DNA from 2 places in the Pseudomonas sp. Lz4W genome. Region 2 is predicted to be linked to the other one. Evidence: predicted binding sites of a transcription regulator. Region 2 holds the regulator's gene; the other holds the start of a gene.

Region 1 (7,354 bases), 650 kb from region 2:
GAATGTCCGAAATGATCACGTCGGGCTGCTGGCGGGCGAGGCGGCTCATCACCCCGTCGGCGCTGTCGAAACTTTGTGTGGTCATGCCTTCCTGTTGCAAGGCTTTTTCCAGGACCCAACGGATAGAACGGTCGTCGTCGACGATCCACACGGTTTCACTTCGGCTCATGTCGATGCGGCTCCTTGTTCCAGTGGTAGAAAGATCGAGAAGAGTGTGTGGCCGGGGTGGCTCTCACACTCGATCAATCCCTGGTGCTGACTGATGATGTTCTGGGTAATGGCCAGTCCCAGCCCGGTGCCGTCAGGGCGGCCGCTGACCATTGGAAAGAACAGAGTGTCTTGCAGCTCGGGAGGGATGCCCGGGCCGTTGTCGATAATTTCGATTTTGGTCACCAGTCGATGGCGGATATGGCCGATGGTGAACTGGCGCATGGCCCGGGTACGCAGGCTGATGCGGCCCAGGCGCAGCTCGTTCTGGCTGCCAATGGCCTGCATGGCGTTACGCACAATATTGAGCACTGCCTGAATCATCTGTTCACGGTCGATCAGTAGGTCGGGCAGGCTCGGGTCGTAGTCGCGCACCAGCGTGATGCTGCCCTGTGTTTCGGCCTCGACCAGATTGCACACCCGCTCCAGCACTTCATGCACATTGGTCATGGCCAGCGATGGCAGCTTGTTGGAGCCCAGCATGCGATCTACCAGATTACGCAGGCGATCGGCTTCTTCGATGATGACGTTGGTGTAGTCCCGCAGGCTTTCATCGGGTAGCTGGCGGGCCAGCAACTGGGCCGCCCCGCGAATGCCGCCCAGCGGATTCTTGATTTCATGGGCCAGGCCGCGCACCAGCATCTTGCTGGTTTCCTGCTTGGACAGCTGGGCTTCTTCCTTGGTGATGCGCAGCAGCCGGTCGCGGGGGTGCACTTCAAGCAGCAACATGGTGCTGCCGTGGCTCAGGATCGGGGTCACGGCGTAGTCCACCGTCAGGTTCTGGCCGGTGAGCGAAGTCAGCATGGCTTCGCGCTTGGTGAACGGGTGCGCTTGCTCAACCGCCTGGCGCAGCGAGTGCAAGGCTTCGGTGGACTCAGTGAACAGTTCACTGATGAATTGCCCATGACTGCGTTGGCCACTGATGGCCAGCAGCATTTCCGCCGCCGGGTTCATGTACTCAAGACGCAGGTCGGCATTGAGCAGCAGTGTGGCGGTGGTCAGATTATCGAGTAGCAGTCGGTGCAGGGCATCACTGATGGTCATGGGCCGATCCCGGATTGCATGCGCGGGTGAGGCGCTGAGACTAGGAAAATGCAAAAAACAAACCAAGGCTCCGAAAAGAAGCGTTATTCGCCTGAAATAGGGGGTTGCAGCCCTTTTAGATGGCGTTTATGCGCTTGGAGTGAGTCGTTTTGAACCAAATTGGGCTGGCAAGTGTGTCTTCGCTCTGTTGTTGCACCAATATAGTGCAGATTTGCTGAATAGATTCAGTTCTCTGCGAGACGGTCTTGTGCCGCCTGACGATGCGGGTCGCGATCAGGTTTGATTGCCGGCCCGGGCTCTTGTTCGGGCAACAGCATGGAGGAGGGGATCAAGGTCGACGAATACTTGAATGCTGCGATCCGGTTTGCGGGTTGCACGGATATCGGCTCTGCCTGGACTCCTGCCAGGGGTACGTTGCTGAAGATCAAGCTGGCGTTGTCGGGGGCCTGGCGATAGACCTGCGCGCCAGCCGGGTGGGCAAAAACAAGCAGCAACAGTACTTTCGGCATCATCGCAGGCCGCCATCCCGTGGGAAGAAAAGGCGGTCATTCTGGGGCAGTGCTGATGGCTTTAATGTAGGGCGGGGCCTTTCTCGGCCAGGTCAATGGCAGCCGTTCCTGTCGGAATTTTTGTGACCGCGCAATCGGCGCCAGGGATAAAGTGCCGGGCATAAAAAAGGCCTCCCGAAGGAGGCCTCTTGGTAACGCCTGCACGGGCAGGCGTTGCTGGATCAGCAGCTGTAGTACAGCTCGTATTCCAGTGGGTGTACGAAGGTGCGAACCTTGATTTCTTCTTCGCTTTTCAGTGCGATGTAAGCGTCGATGAAGTCGTCGCTGAAAACGCCGCCTTTGGTCAGGAACGCACGACCTTTATCCAGCTCTTCCAGGGCTTCTTTCAGGCTGCCACAAACCTGCGGGATCTCTTTGGCCTCTTCAGGCGGCAGGTCGTACAGGTTTTTGTCAGCTGCGTCGCCTGGGTGGATCTTGTTCTGGATACCGTCCAGGCCAGCCATCATCAGTGCTGCGAAGCACAGGTACGGGTTGGCTGCCGGGTCCGGGAAACGTGCTTCGATACGGCGCGCCTTAGGGCTCGACACGTAAGGAATACGGATCGAAGCGGAACGGTTGCGAGCCGAGTAGGCCAGCATTACCGGAGCTTCGAAGCCTGGTACCAGACGCTTGTAGGAGTTGGTGGCCGGGTTGGTGAAGCCGTTCAGGGCCTTACCGTGCTTGATGATGCCGCCGATGAAGTACAGGGCGGTGTCGGACAGGCCGGCATAACCTTCGCCTGCGAAGGTGTTCTTGCCATCTTTGGAGATGGACATGTGAACGTGCATACCCGAGCCGTTATCGCCGTACAGAGGCTTGGGCATGAAAGTAGCGGTACGGCCGTAGGCGTCTGCCACGTTGTGTACGCAGTACTTCAGGGTCTGAACTTCGTCAGCCTTTTTCACCAGGGTGTTGAACTGCACGCCGATTTCGTTCTGGCCGGCAGTTGCCACTTCGTGGTGGTGCACTTCGATGACCAGGCCCATTTCTTCCATGGCGTTGCACATGGAGGTACGGATTTCGTGGTCGTGGTCGAACGGAGGAACCGGGAAGTAGCCGCCCTTGATACCTGGACGGTGGCCACGGTTGCCGCCTTCCACGTCCTGGTCGGACATCCACGAACCTTGTTCGGAGTAGATCTTGAACATGGAACCGGAGATGTCGGATTTGAACTTCACTTCGTCGAAGATGAAGAACTCTGGCTCCGGACCTACAAATACGGTGTCGCCGATACCGGTGGACTTCAGGTATTCCTCGGCACGGGTGGCGATGGCGCGCGGGTCGCGATCGTAGCCTTGCATGGTCGAGGGTTCGATGATGTCGCACACCAGAATCAGGGTTGGCTGTTCGGTGAACGGGTCCAGAACGGCAGTGCTGTCGTCCGGCAGCAGAATCATGTCGGACGCTTCGATGCCTTTCCAGCCAGCAATGGAGGAGCCGTCGAACATTTTGCCGTCGGTGAAGAAGTTTTCATCCAGCGCATCACGGGCCGGCATGGTCACGTGGTGCTGAGTGCCTTTAGTGTCAGTGAAGCGCAGATCAATCCACTTGACGTCATGATCTTTGATGAGTTGAACCGACTTCGACATAGTGTCCTCCGGGGTGGCTTCGGGCTAGGTAGTGGAGAGCCCGTTAAAGGTGGTTGATGCCGGCGCGAATACTCTGCCAAGGCAACCTGCCTCACAAGGGAGCAAATTGCATGCCAGTGCCCCGACTTGGGCGTAATGCCCCAATCTCAAGCAGATAAGGGCCGCAGACTACCGATTAAGGCGTCTTGCCGCACTCAAATGAAGCGAAAACCGACGCTTTTGACCTGTTTTGGTGCATCGAAAACCGTTTGTACGATAACTGGTTAAACCTTGAGCAATTTCCGCTATAATCCGCGCCCCCCTTTTTTGGCAGGCTGCTCGCGCGCTGTTTTCATGAAACTAATCGTTAAAGTCTTCCCCGAAATCACTATTAAGAGCCGTCCGGTTCGGATGCGTTTCGTCCGCCAATTGGCTAAAAACATCCGCGCTGTGCTCCGCGATCTGGACCCGGCTGTGGTGGTGACGGGCGTGTGGGACAACATCGAGCTGCAAACGCGCGTGACCGACCCCAAAGCCTTGAAGGAGATGACTGCGCGCCTGAGCTGCATGCCGGGCATCACGCATTTCCTGCAGGTCGACGAGTACCCGTTGGGTGACTTCGATGACGTGGTCGAGAAGTGCAAACTGCACTTCGGCGATGCGCTGGCAGGCAAGATTTTTTCTGTGCGTTGCAAACGCGGCGGCAAGCACCCGTTTACCTCGATGGAAATCGAGAAATACGTCGGCAGCAAGCTGCGTCGTGAATGCGGTGCGGCAGGAATCGACCTGAAAAAACCGGAAATCGAAGTCCGCTTCGAAATTCGCGACCAACGGTTGTTTGTGATTCACAGCCAGCACGACAGCATCGGCGGTTTCCCGCTGGGCTCGCTGGAGCAGACCCTGGTGTTGATGTCCGGTGGTTTCGACTCCACCGTTGCCGCCTACCAGATCATGCGCCGCGGCCTGATGAGCCACTTTTGCTTCTTCAACCTCGGCGGGCGTGCCCACGAACTGGGCGTGATGGAAGTCGCGCACTATATATGGAAGAAGTACGGCAGCTCCCAGCGCGTGCTGTTTGTCAGCGTTCCTTTCGAAGAAGTTTTGGGGGAAATTCTCGGCAAAGTCGATAACAGTCATATGGGCGTCATTTTGAAGCGTATGATGTTGCGCGCTGCAACCCGTATCGCTGAGCGGCTCGATATCGAAGTGCTGGTTACCGGTGAAGCGATTTCCCAGGTTTCGAGCCAGACCCTGCCCAATTTGTCGCTGATCGACTCGGCTACTGACAAATTGGTTCTGCGTCCGCTGATCGCTAGCCACAAGCAGGACATCATTGATCAGGCGGTTGAAATCGGTACGGCCGATTTTGCCAAGCACATGCCTGAATATTGCGGGGTGATTTCGGTCAACCCCAAGACCCACGCCAAACGCAATCGCGTGGAGTACGAAGAACAACAGTTCGATATGGCCGTGCTCGAGCGTGCGCTGGAGCGGGCCAAACTGGTGCCGATTGATCGGGTGATCGATGAATTGGGCCAGGACTTGCAAGTCGAAGAAGTCAGCGAAGTGCTGGCGGGCCAGATCGTGATTGACATCCGTCACCCGGATGCTCAGGAAGATCAACCGCTGGAACTGGCTGGCATCGAAGTACAAGCGTTGCCGTTTTATGCTTTGAACAGCCGCTTCAAGGAACTGGATGACACCCGTCAGTACCTGTTGTATTGCGACAAAGGCGTGATGAGTCGCCTGCATGCTCACCATTTGCTCAGTGAGGGGCATGCCAATGTGCGCGTTTATCGACCGAGCTAAGAGCCCGGGGCTGTATGCCTGTGGCCTGCGTCACCGGCCCCCCGACGCCGAGGTCAAGTTGTAACGGCTTGACCTGACTCTACTGTTAATCGCTGCCACGACCTGTCAGCACACCGAATCCTCTGATCGAGATACACAAGTGATCGAAAATCTACGTAACATCGCCATCATTGCTCACGTTGACCACGGTAAAACCACCCTGGTAGACAAACTCTTGCGTCAATCCGGCACTCTGGAACGCGGCGAGCTCAACGACGAGCGCGTGATGGACTCCAACGACCAGGAAAAAGAGCGCGGCATTACCATTCTTGCCAAGAACACCGCTATCAACTGGAACGGCTACCACATCAACATCGTGGATACCCCGGGCCACGCCGACTTCGGCGGTGAAGTAGAGCGCGTGATGTCGATGGTTGACTCCGTTCTGCTGCTGGTTGACGCTCAAGACGGCCCTATGCCGCAAACCCGTTTCGTGACCAAGAAGGCTTTCGAAGCCGGCCTGCGTCCAATCGTGGTTATCAACAAGGTTGACCGTCCAGGCGCGCGTCCGGACTGGGTTCTGGATCAAATCTTCGACCTGTTCGACAACCTGGGTGCTACCGAAGAACAGCTGGACTTCAAAGTGGTTTACGCCTCTGCCCTGAACGGTATTGCTGGTCTTGACCACACCGACATGGCTGAAGACATGACCCCGCTGTACCAGGCGATTGTTGACCACGTTCCGGCTCCAAAAGTTGACCGTGACGGTCCTTTCCAGATGCAAATCTCGGCACTGGACTACAACAGCTTCCTGGGCATCATCGGCGTTGGCCGTATCGCTCGTGGTCGCGTCAAGCCGAACACCCAGGTTGTGGCCATCGATGCTGACGGCAAGCGCCGTAACGGTCGTATCCTGAAGCTGATGGGTCACCACGGTCTGCACCGTATCGACGTTGAAGAAGCAGCTGCCGGCGACATCGTCTGCATCAGCGGCTTCGACCAGCTGTTCATCTCCGACACTCTGTGCGACCCACTGAACGTCGAAGCGATGAAGCCGCTGACTGTTGACGAACCTACCGTTTCGATGACCTTCCAGGTTAACGACTCGCCGTTCTGCGGCCGTGAAGGCAAGTTCGTAACCAGCCGTAACATCAAGGAACGTCTGGACAAAGAACTGCTCTACAACGTTGCTCTGCGCGTTGAAGAAGGCGACACCGCTGACAAGTTCAAAGTGTCGGGTCGTGGTGAGCTGCACTTGTCGGTACTGATCGAAACCATGCGTCGCGAAGGCTTCGAAATGGGTGTTGGTCGTCCGGAAGTAATCATCCGCATGGTTGACGGCGTTAAGCACGAACCGTACGAAAACGTAACCATCGACCTGCCGGAAGAATCGCAGGGCGCAATCATGGAACAGATCGGTATCCGTAAAGGCGATCTGACCAACATGGTTCCGGATGGCAAGGGCCGTGTTCGTCTTGAATACAACATCCCTGCACGTGGCCTGATCGGTTTCCGTAACGAGTTCCTGACTCTGACTTCGGGCGCTGGCATCCTGACCTCGATCTTCGACCGTTACGACGTGATGAAGTCGGGCGACATGTCCGGCCGTCAGAACGGCGTTCTGGTTTCGGTTGCTACCGGTAAGGCTCTGACTTACTCGCTGGAAACCCTGCAGGCTCGCGGCAAACTGTTCCTGGGTCACGGTGAAGACGTGTACGAAGGTCAAATCGTCGGCATCAACAGCCGCGACAACGACCTGGGCGTTAACCCAACCAAAGGCAAGAAGCTCGACAACATGCGTGCTTCGGGTAAAGACGAAACCATCGCTTTGGTTCCGCCTATCCGCTTCACCCTGGAGCAAGCTCTGGAATTCGTTCAAGAAGACGAATTGTGCGAAGTGACTCCTAAGTCCATCCGTCTTCGTAAGAAGATCCTGGGCGAAAGCGAGCGTACCCGCGCCAGCAAGAAAAGCAGCAAATAAGCTATTTATTTAGCTGAATAAAAAACGCCCCCGGCCTTGCGGTCGGGGGCGTTTTTTTGTGTCCGGGATTTGAGTGCAGAACAGGCCAGGGATGGGGCGGGTTGCAGGATCAGCATCGCCGGCAAGCCGGCTCCCACAGGTATCGGGTGCAGTGCAGGCCTTGTGGGAGCTGGCTTGCCAGGGATGGGGCAGGTTGCAGAGTCAGCATCGCCGGCAAG
Region 2 (7,354 bases):
GCACTGGGAAGCGTGAGCGCCTGGGCTCTGCCGAACGATAACGAACAGCCAATCCGCATCCAGGCCAATGAAGCCCAGCTGGATGACAAACAAGGCGTCGCGACCTACAAGGGCGATGTAATCATCACCCAGGGCTCGATGAAAATCACCGGCAACACCGTCACTATTACCCGCAATGCTGCGGGTGAAATTGATATCGTGACCTCAGTCGGCAACCTGGCCTATTTCGAGCAGCTGCAAAAAGCAACCGACTCCAAGCCGGTTCAGGCCTACGCCGTAACCATTCAGTACCATGCGCCGCAAAACCGCATTGTGCTGATCGACAAGGCCAAGGTCATCAACGACGGCAACACCACCGAAGGCGAGAAGATCGTCTATGACACGGTGAAACAGGTCGCAAACGCCGGACGCGCCAATGGCTCCACAGTCACCGCACCACGCCCGCGCATCGACATGGTGATCCAGCCGAAGAAGAAAACCGACCAGCAGAAGGCCCAGTAATGGCAACCCTCAAAGCCCAGCATTTGGCTAAAAGCTACAAGAGTCGCCAGGTGGTACGTGATGTCAGCCTGTCAATCGACAGCGGGCAAATCGTGGGTTTGCTCGGCCCTAACGGTGCAGGCAAGACCACATGCTTCTACATGATTGTCGGCCTGGTCCAGGCTGACCAGGGACGCGTACTGATCGACGACCTGGATGTCAGCCACCAGCCCATGCACGGCCGCGCACGCGCCGGCATCGGTTACCTGCCCCAGGAAGCCTCGATCTTTCGCAAGCTTTCGGTCGCCGATAACATCATGGCGATCCTCGAAACGCGCAAAGAACTCGACAAGGCCGGTCGTCGCAAGGAACTCGAAAGCCTGCTGCAGGAGTTCCACATCAGCCACATCCGCGACAGCCTCGGCATGAGCCTGTCCGGTGGTGAGCGACGCAGGGTCGAAATCGCCCGGGCACTGGCAACCGCCCCGAAATTCATCCTGCTCGACGAACCCTTTGCCGGCGTTGACCCGATATCTGTGGGCGACATCAAGCAAATCATTCATCACCTCAAGGCCAAGGGCATTGGCGTACTGATCACCGATCACAACGTCCGTGAAACCCTCGACATCTGCGAAACCGCCTACATCGTCAACGATGGGCAGTTGATAGCCGAAGGTGATGCTGAAACCATTCTGGCCAATGAATTGGTCAGAGAAGTGTATCTGGGCCACGAGTTCCGCCTGTAAGGCCAGATGCATCGCGAATTTCCGGGCGCCAAGGACAGCAAAAAGTCGTCACGACTTTTATTACCTTGGTGCTCTAGGCAAACGCACCGGTTTCAGGCATATAATTTGCTTATGTTTGGCGCTCACGCGCCTTGGTAGTGGATGGCGCCATGCGCGCCGGCGAATAAGGTCTTAAGCCCCAGCCATGAAACCATCGCTAGTCCTGAGAATGGGCCAGCAGCTGACGATGACACCGCAGCTGCAACAGGCCATCCGCCTGCTCCAATTGTCGACCCTGGACCTGCAACAGGAGATCCAGGAGGCTCTGGAATCCAATCCGATGCTCGAGCGCCAGGAAGACGGCGACGACTTCGACAATTCAGATCCTTTAGCCGACAACATTGAGCAAAAACCCAACAGCGACATCCAGGAACCTTCCTATCAAGAGTCCGCGCCTACTGTGGACAACCTGGAAGAAGGCGACTGGAGCGAACGCATTCCCAATGAGCTACCCGTCGACACAGCCTGGGAAGACGTTTATCAAACCAGCGCCAGCAGCCTGCCCAGCAACGATGATGACGAATGGGACTTCACCACCCGCACCTCGGCCGGTGAGAGCCTGCAAAGTCACCTGTTGTGGCAACTGAACCTGGCACCGATGTCCGACACCGACCGACTGATCGGCGTCACCCTCATCGACTGCATCAACAACCAGGGCTATCTCGACGAAACTCTCGAAGAGATCCTTGAGGCGTTCGATCCCGAGCTGGACATTGAACTCGATGAAATCGAAGCCGTTCTGCACCGTATCCAGCAATTCGAACCGGCCGGCATTGGTGCGCGCAACCTGAGCGAGTGCCTGCTGCTGCAATTGCGCCAGCTACCGGCCAACACGCCCTGGTTGAACGAAGCCAAGCGCCTGGTAACCGATTACATCGACCTGCTGGGCGCCCGCGACTACAGCCAGCTCATGCGCCGCATGAAGCTCAAAGAAGACGAACTGCGCCAGGTCATCGAACGGGTACAGAGCCTTAATCCACGTCCGGGGTCGCAGATCGAATCCGGCGAAGCCGAATACGTCGTGCCTGACGTGATCGTTCGTAAAGACAACGAACGCTGGCTGGTCGAGCTTAACCAGGAGTCGGTACCGCGCCTGCGGGTCAACCCGCAATACGCAGGATTCGTTCGTCGTGCCGACACCAGCGCCGACAACACCTTCATGCGCAATCAGCTGCAAGAAGCGCGCTGGTTCATCAAAAGCCTGCAGAGCCGCAACGAAACCCTGATGAAAGTGGCGACCCAGATCGTGGAGCATCAGCGCGGTTTTCTGGAGTATGGCGACGAGGCAATGAAACCTTTGGTACTGCATGACATTGCAGAAGCCGTCGGCATGCACGAATCAACCATTTCCCGGGTCACCACCCAGAAATTCATGCATACCCCGCGGGGCATTTATGAATTGAAGTACTTTTTTTCCAGTCACGTCAGCACCTCCGAAGGGGGTGAATGCTCGTCCACTGCGATACGCGCCATCATCAAAAAACTGGTGGCGGCTGAAAATCAGAAAAAGCCGTTGAGTGACAGCAAGATCGCTGGTTTACTGGAGGCACAAGGTATTCAGGTGGCCCGTCGCACCGTCGCCAAGTACCGCGAATCCTTAGGGATAGCGCCTTCGAGCGAACGCAAGCGTTTGATGTAAGCCACGGGCCACAGCGTTTCAGTGGCAGGCTGGTCGGCCTGCCACTTTATGCAATGGCAACAGAAGGAGAAACTGCATGCAAGTCAACATCAGTGGACAACATCTGGAAGTCACCCAAGCGCTCCGCGACTCGATCAACGAAAAATTCGCACGGCTGGAACGTCACTTCGACAAGATCACCAATGTGCAGGTGATTCTCTCTGTTGAAAAACTAAAACAGAAAATCGAGGCCACCCTCAACATTCACGGTGGCGAAGTTGTCGCCAATGCCGTCGATCCAGACATGTATGCGGCCATTGACAGCCTCTACGACAAGCTTGATCGCCAACTGAAAAAGCATAAGGAAAAGACCCAAAGCCTGCTCCAGGGCGCCACGGGTCGTTAATACTCCATAACCATGATTCGACTTGAAAATATCCTGACCCCCGGCCGTTCCTTGGTGAACGCGCCGGGCGGCAGTAAAAAGCGCGCACTCGAACAAATTGCCACCCTGATCAGCCGCGAAGTGCCGGGTCTGGAAATGCAAGATGTCTTCGAGAGCCTTATTGCCCGTGAAAAACTGGGATCCACCGGTTTTGGTAACGGCATCGCCATCCCCCATTGCCGCCTCAAGGGCTGCGAGTCGCCTGTCAGTGCCTTGCTACATCTTGACGCTCCCATAGATTTCGACGCCATCGATGGCGCGCCGGTCGACCTGTTGTTCGTTTTGCTGGTGCCAGAAGCTGCTACCGACGCACACCTGGAACTGCTGCGGCAGATCGCCAGCATGCTCGACCGCAAAGATGTGCGTGAACGATTACGCAGCGCACCCAGTAACGAAGCGCTGTATCAGGTTGTTCTGGACGTACAGAACGGTTAATTATCATGCGCCTAGTCATTGTCAGCGGACGCTCCGGCTCCGGTAAAAGCACCGCCCTCGCCGTCCTCGAAGATAACGGTTTCTATTGCATCGACAACCTGCCCGCCGGCTTGCTGCCAGAGCTGGCGGAACGTGCACTGATTCATACTGAACTGGCACAGCCGCTGGTGGCGGTATCGATCGATGCGCGAAACCTGCCAAGCCATTTGTCACGCTTTCCGCAATTGCTTGAAGAAGTGCGCAACCGGCATATCCAGTGCGATGTTCTGTACCTCGACGCCGATGAAGAAACCTTGCTCAAGCGCTTCTCGGAAACCCGTCGGCGGCATCCACTGAGCAGCGCGAGCCGTTCACTGGCCGAGGCCATTCGTGATGAGAGCCAGTTGCTCGGGCCCATTGCCGACCTTGCCGACCTGACGATCAACACCACCAATCTGAACCTGTATCAGCTGCGCGACACCATCAAGCTGCGCCTGCTGAACAAGCCTGAACCCGGCACCGCCTTTCTGGTCGAGTCGTTTGGCTTCAAGCGCGGCATGCCGGTCGATGCCGACCTGGTATTTGACGTGCGTTGCTTGCCCAACCCCTACTGGAAGCCCGAACTGCGCGAGCTGTCAGGGCTGGATCAGCCCGTTGCGGATTACCTGGCAGCGCAGCCTGATGTCGAAGAGATGTTCCAGGACATCTCCAGCTACCTGCTCAAATGGCTACCCCGCTTCGCCGCCAGCAACCGCGCCTATGTCACCATAGGGATCGGCTGCACTGGCGGTCATCACCGCTCGGTGTATCTGACCGAGCGACTCGGCAAATGCCTGCAACAAACTCTGAAGAATGTCCAGGTTCGCCACCGCGACCTTACTTGAAAGGATCAACCCCGCGATGCCTGCACTGGAAATTGAAATCATCAACAAGCTGGGCTTGCACGCTCGGGCATCCGCCAAGTTCGTAGGCATAGCCGGACAGTTTCCATGCCAGGTAAGAGCAGGACGTACCGCAGAATCCATGGTCGATGGTAAAAGCATCATGGCCATGATGATGCTGGCCGCTGGCAAGGGCACAAAGATCCACCTCAAGACCGAGGGCGAACAAGAGCAGGAAGCACTGGATGCACTGGTCAAACTCATCAACAACTACTTTGACGAGGGCGAATAGCCAATTGCAGGAGCGCCGCTAGACGCTCCCCCGGCAGTTTGCAGCGTTTACCCCAACGCCGTATCCATCACCATCATCAAGCAGAACCCGACGCATAACCCCAGGCTTGCAAGCTTCTCGTGACCATTGCGCCGCGACTCGGGGATCACTTCTTGCGTCACCACCAGCAACATGGCTCCGGCTGCCAGCGCCAGGCCCAGTGGCAACAACACCTCGGCCAAATTCACCAGCCAGGCACAGAGCAGCGCAAATACCGGTTCGACCAGACCGGAAGCGGCGCCAATCAGGAATGCCTTGACCCGCGACATCCCGGCACCCGCCAACACTAATGCGATCACCAGACCTTCCGGCACATCCTGCAGGGCGATGCCCATCGCCAGGCTATCGGCATCCGGCATGCCTCCCCCTGCCGACACCCCGACCGCCATTCCTTCAGGAATGTTGTGCGCCACAATCGCAATGACAAACAACCAGATACGTGGCGCAATCAGCGGCTCGCCAGGCCGGTTGAGGAACATCTCCGGCCCCGCTCCGCTGACCTTGCGATCGAGCAAAAACAGACAGAACGCTCCCAGCAGGATGCCCGCGCTGACCAGCCCGCTCGACGCCCATGATGACAACCCCAGGCTTTGGGCCGACGCAATGCCGGGCACAACCAGCGAGAAAGCCGTGGCTGCCAGCATCACCCCGGCCCCGAAGCCCAACAAGGTATCGCTCACCGCCACCGGCATTTTGCGGATGACCAGTACCGGTACTGCGCCTAAAGCGGTGCCCAGCGCGCAGAGCGATCCACCCTGCAACGCCCGCAACATTCTTGGCTCAAGGTCCAGCCAGAGCAGTCCCTTGGCCACCAACAAGGCCGTGCCCGCCAACAGCAAGAGCATGCCGAGGGCATAACGGAACATCCGCACCCCGCCGACTGCCAATATTTGCGTGCCCATAATCGGCCCGAATCCTTTTAAGTAGGCTCAGGCAATCGCTGCTTGATACCGGCGCGCCACTTCTGGCCAATTGATCACGTTGTAAAACGCATTGATGTATTCCGGACGGCGATTCTGATAGCGCAGGTAGTAAGCGTGCTCCCATACGTCGAGCCCCAGAATCGGGGTGTTGCCATTCATCAGCGGGCTGTCCTGGTTGCCGCTGCTTTCCACCACCAGGGTCTTTTGCGGGGTCACGCTCAACCATGCCCAACCGCTGCCAAAACGGGTCAGGGCGGCCTTGGTGAAGTTCTCCTTGAACAGTTCCAGGCCACCCAGTTGCTGATCAATCGCCTTGGCCAGCGCACCGTCCGGATTACCGCCGCCCTGCGGGCTCATGACTTGCCAGAACAGCGAGTGATTGGCATGTCCGCCACCCTGGTTGATGACTGCGGCCCGCAGCTTTTCCGGCAGTTGCTGAACTCCGGCGAGCAATTTTTCAACCGGCCACTGCGCCCATTCAGTCCCTTCCACTGCGGCATTCAGGTTGTTGATATAGGTCTGGTGATGCTTGGTGTAGTGAATCTCCATGGTTTGCGCATCGATATGCGGCTCAAGTGCGTCGTAGGCATAAGGCAAGGCAGGCAAGGTAAAAGTCATATCAATGTGCTCCTGGATGATGGCCGCTGACTGTTGAAAACCCGTGACCGGACTGCGCCACGGGTCTTTTGAGCAACAGATTGGAACGCGGGTATTCGCCGTGATCGCTGATGAAGTTCAAAAGCTCGACATAGGTTTTGCTGCTCTGACGCAGCGCTGCTTCTCGCAATGCCGGCCCCAGACGCGGGTTCTGCATGGTTTGCAACAAGCGCTGGTGAATGGCGCAGAGGTACTCGACGCTCTCCTCTGGCTGATTGAGGCGCAGATGCAAATCTGCCAGGTTGTGGTGCGAAATAACGCAGGCCGCCACCGCCTCATCGGCATCACTCCAGCGCTCGAGCAGTACCTGGGCCAGCGCAAGCGCTTGCAGATAATGCTCGCGGGCATCGACCAGCTCGCCCTCAGCGAAACAGCGATTGGCTCTTTCGATCGTGCGTTTCCAGTGCTCCATGTGAACCTCCAGGCGAGGGGTTAAACGCCGCCGGCTGTCAGCTTCTCGGGATCGAGCAAGACTTCAAGCTGGCTGCGTGGCAGATCTGTGTATTCAAGGGCAACGTCTATCACCGGGCGCCCCTGTTGATAGGCGGTCTTGGCTATTTCAGCGGCCTTTTGATAGCCAATGATCGGATTCAGCGCCGTCACCAGAATCGGGTTGCGCGACAGCGCTTCCTTTAGCTTGGCGTCGTTAACCTTGAAGCTGGCGATCGCCTTGTCCGCCAGCAAACGGCTGGAATTGGCCAGCAGTTCGATGCTGCCCAGCAGGTTGCGGGCAATCACCGGCAACATCACATTCAGTTCGAAATTGCCGGACTGACCGGCGATGGTGATCACCGTGTCATTGCCGATCACCTGGGCCGCA

What was found. The regulator sigma-54, encoded in region 2, starts transcription at its own class of promoters, with help from an activator protein. The targets are predictions, from matches to a motif close to ANTGGCATNNANNTTGCTNT.
Region 1: a site for sigma-54 is predicted at 3,487-3,506, ahead of glnA (glutamate--ammonia ligase). Genes of this name have one in related genera too.

The regions. Positions count from the first base shown of each region.
Region 1 covers NZ_CP017432.1:4,721,561-4,728,914, reverse strand. Annotated here, with positions in the region: gene ntrC (nitrogen regulation protein NR(I)) at 1-169, opposite strand, end outside; gene glnL (nitrogen regulation protein NR(II)) at 166-1,251, opposite strand; gene B195_RS21480 (hypothetical protein) at 1,476-1,763, opposite strand; gene glnA (glutamate--ammonia ligase) at 1,982-3,388, opposite strand; gene thiI (tRNA uracil 4-sulfurtransferase ThiI) at 3,722-5,176, shown strand; gene typA (translational GTPase TypA) at 5,316-7,136, shown strand.
Region 2 covers NZ_CP017432.1:4,074,195-4,081,548, forward strand. Annotated here, with positions in the region: gene lptA (lipopolysaccharide transport periplasmic protein LptA) at 1-501, shown strand, start outside; gene lptB (LPS export ABC transporter ATP-binding protein) at 501-1,226, shown strand; gene B195_RS18690 (RNA polymerase factor sigma-54) at 1,411-2,904, shown strand; gene hpf (ribosome hibernation-promoting factor, HPF/YfiA family) at 2,981-3,289, shown strand; gene ptsN (PTS IIA-like nitrogen regulatory protein PtsN) at 3,302-3,763, shown strand; gene rapZ (RNase adapter RapZ) at 3,769-4,626, shown strand; gene B195_RS18710 (HPr family phosphocarrier protein) at 4,643-4,915, shown strand; gene B195_RS18715 (ZIP family metal transporter) at 4,963-5,856, opposite strand; gene B195_RS18720 (superoxide dismutase) at 5,884-6,495, opposite strand; gene B195_RS18725 (hypothetical protein) at 6,497-6,946, opposite strand; gene B195_RS18730 (lyase family protein) at 6,967-7,354, opposite strand, start outside.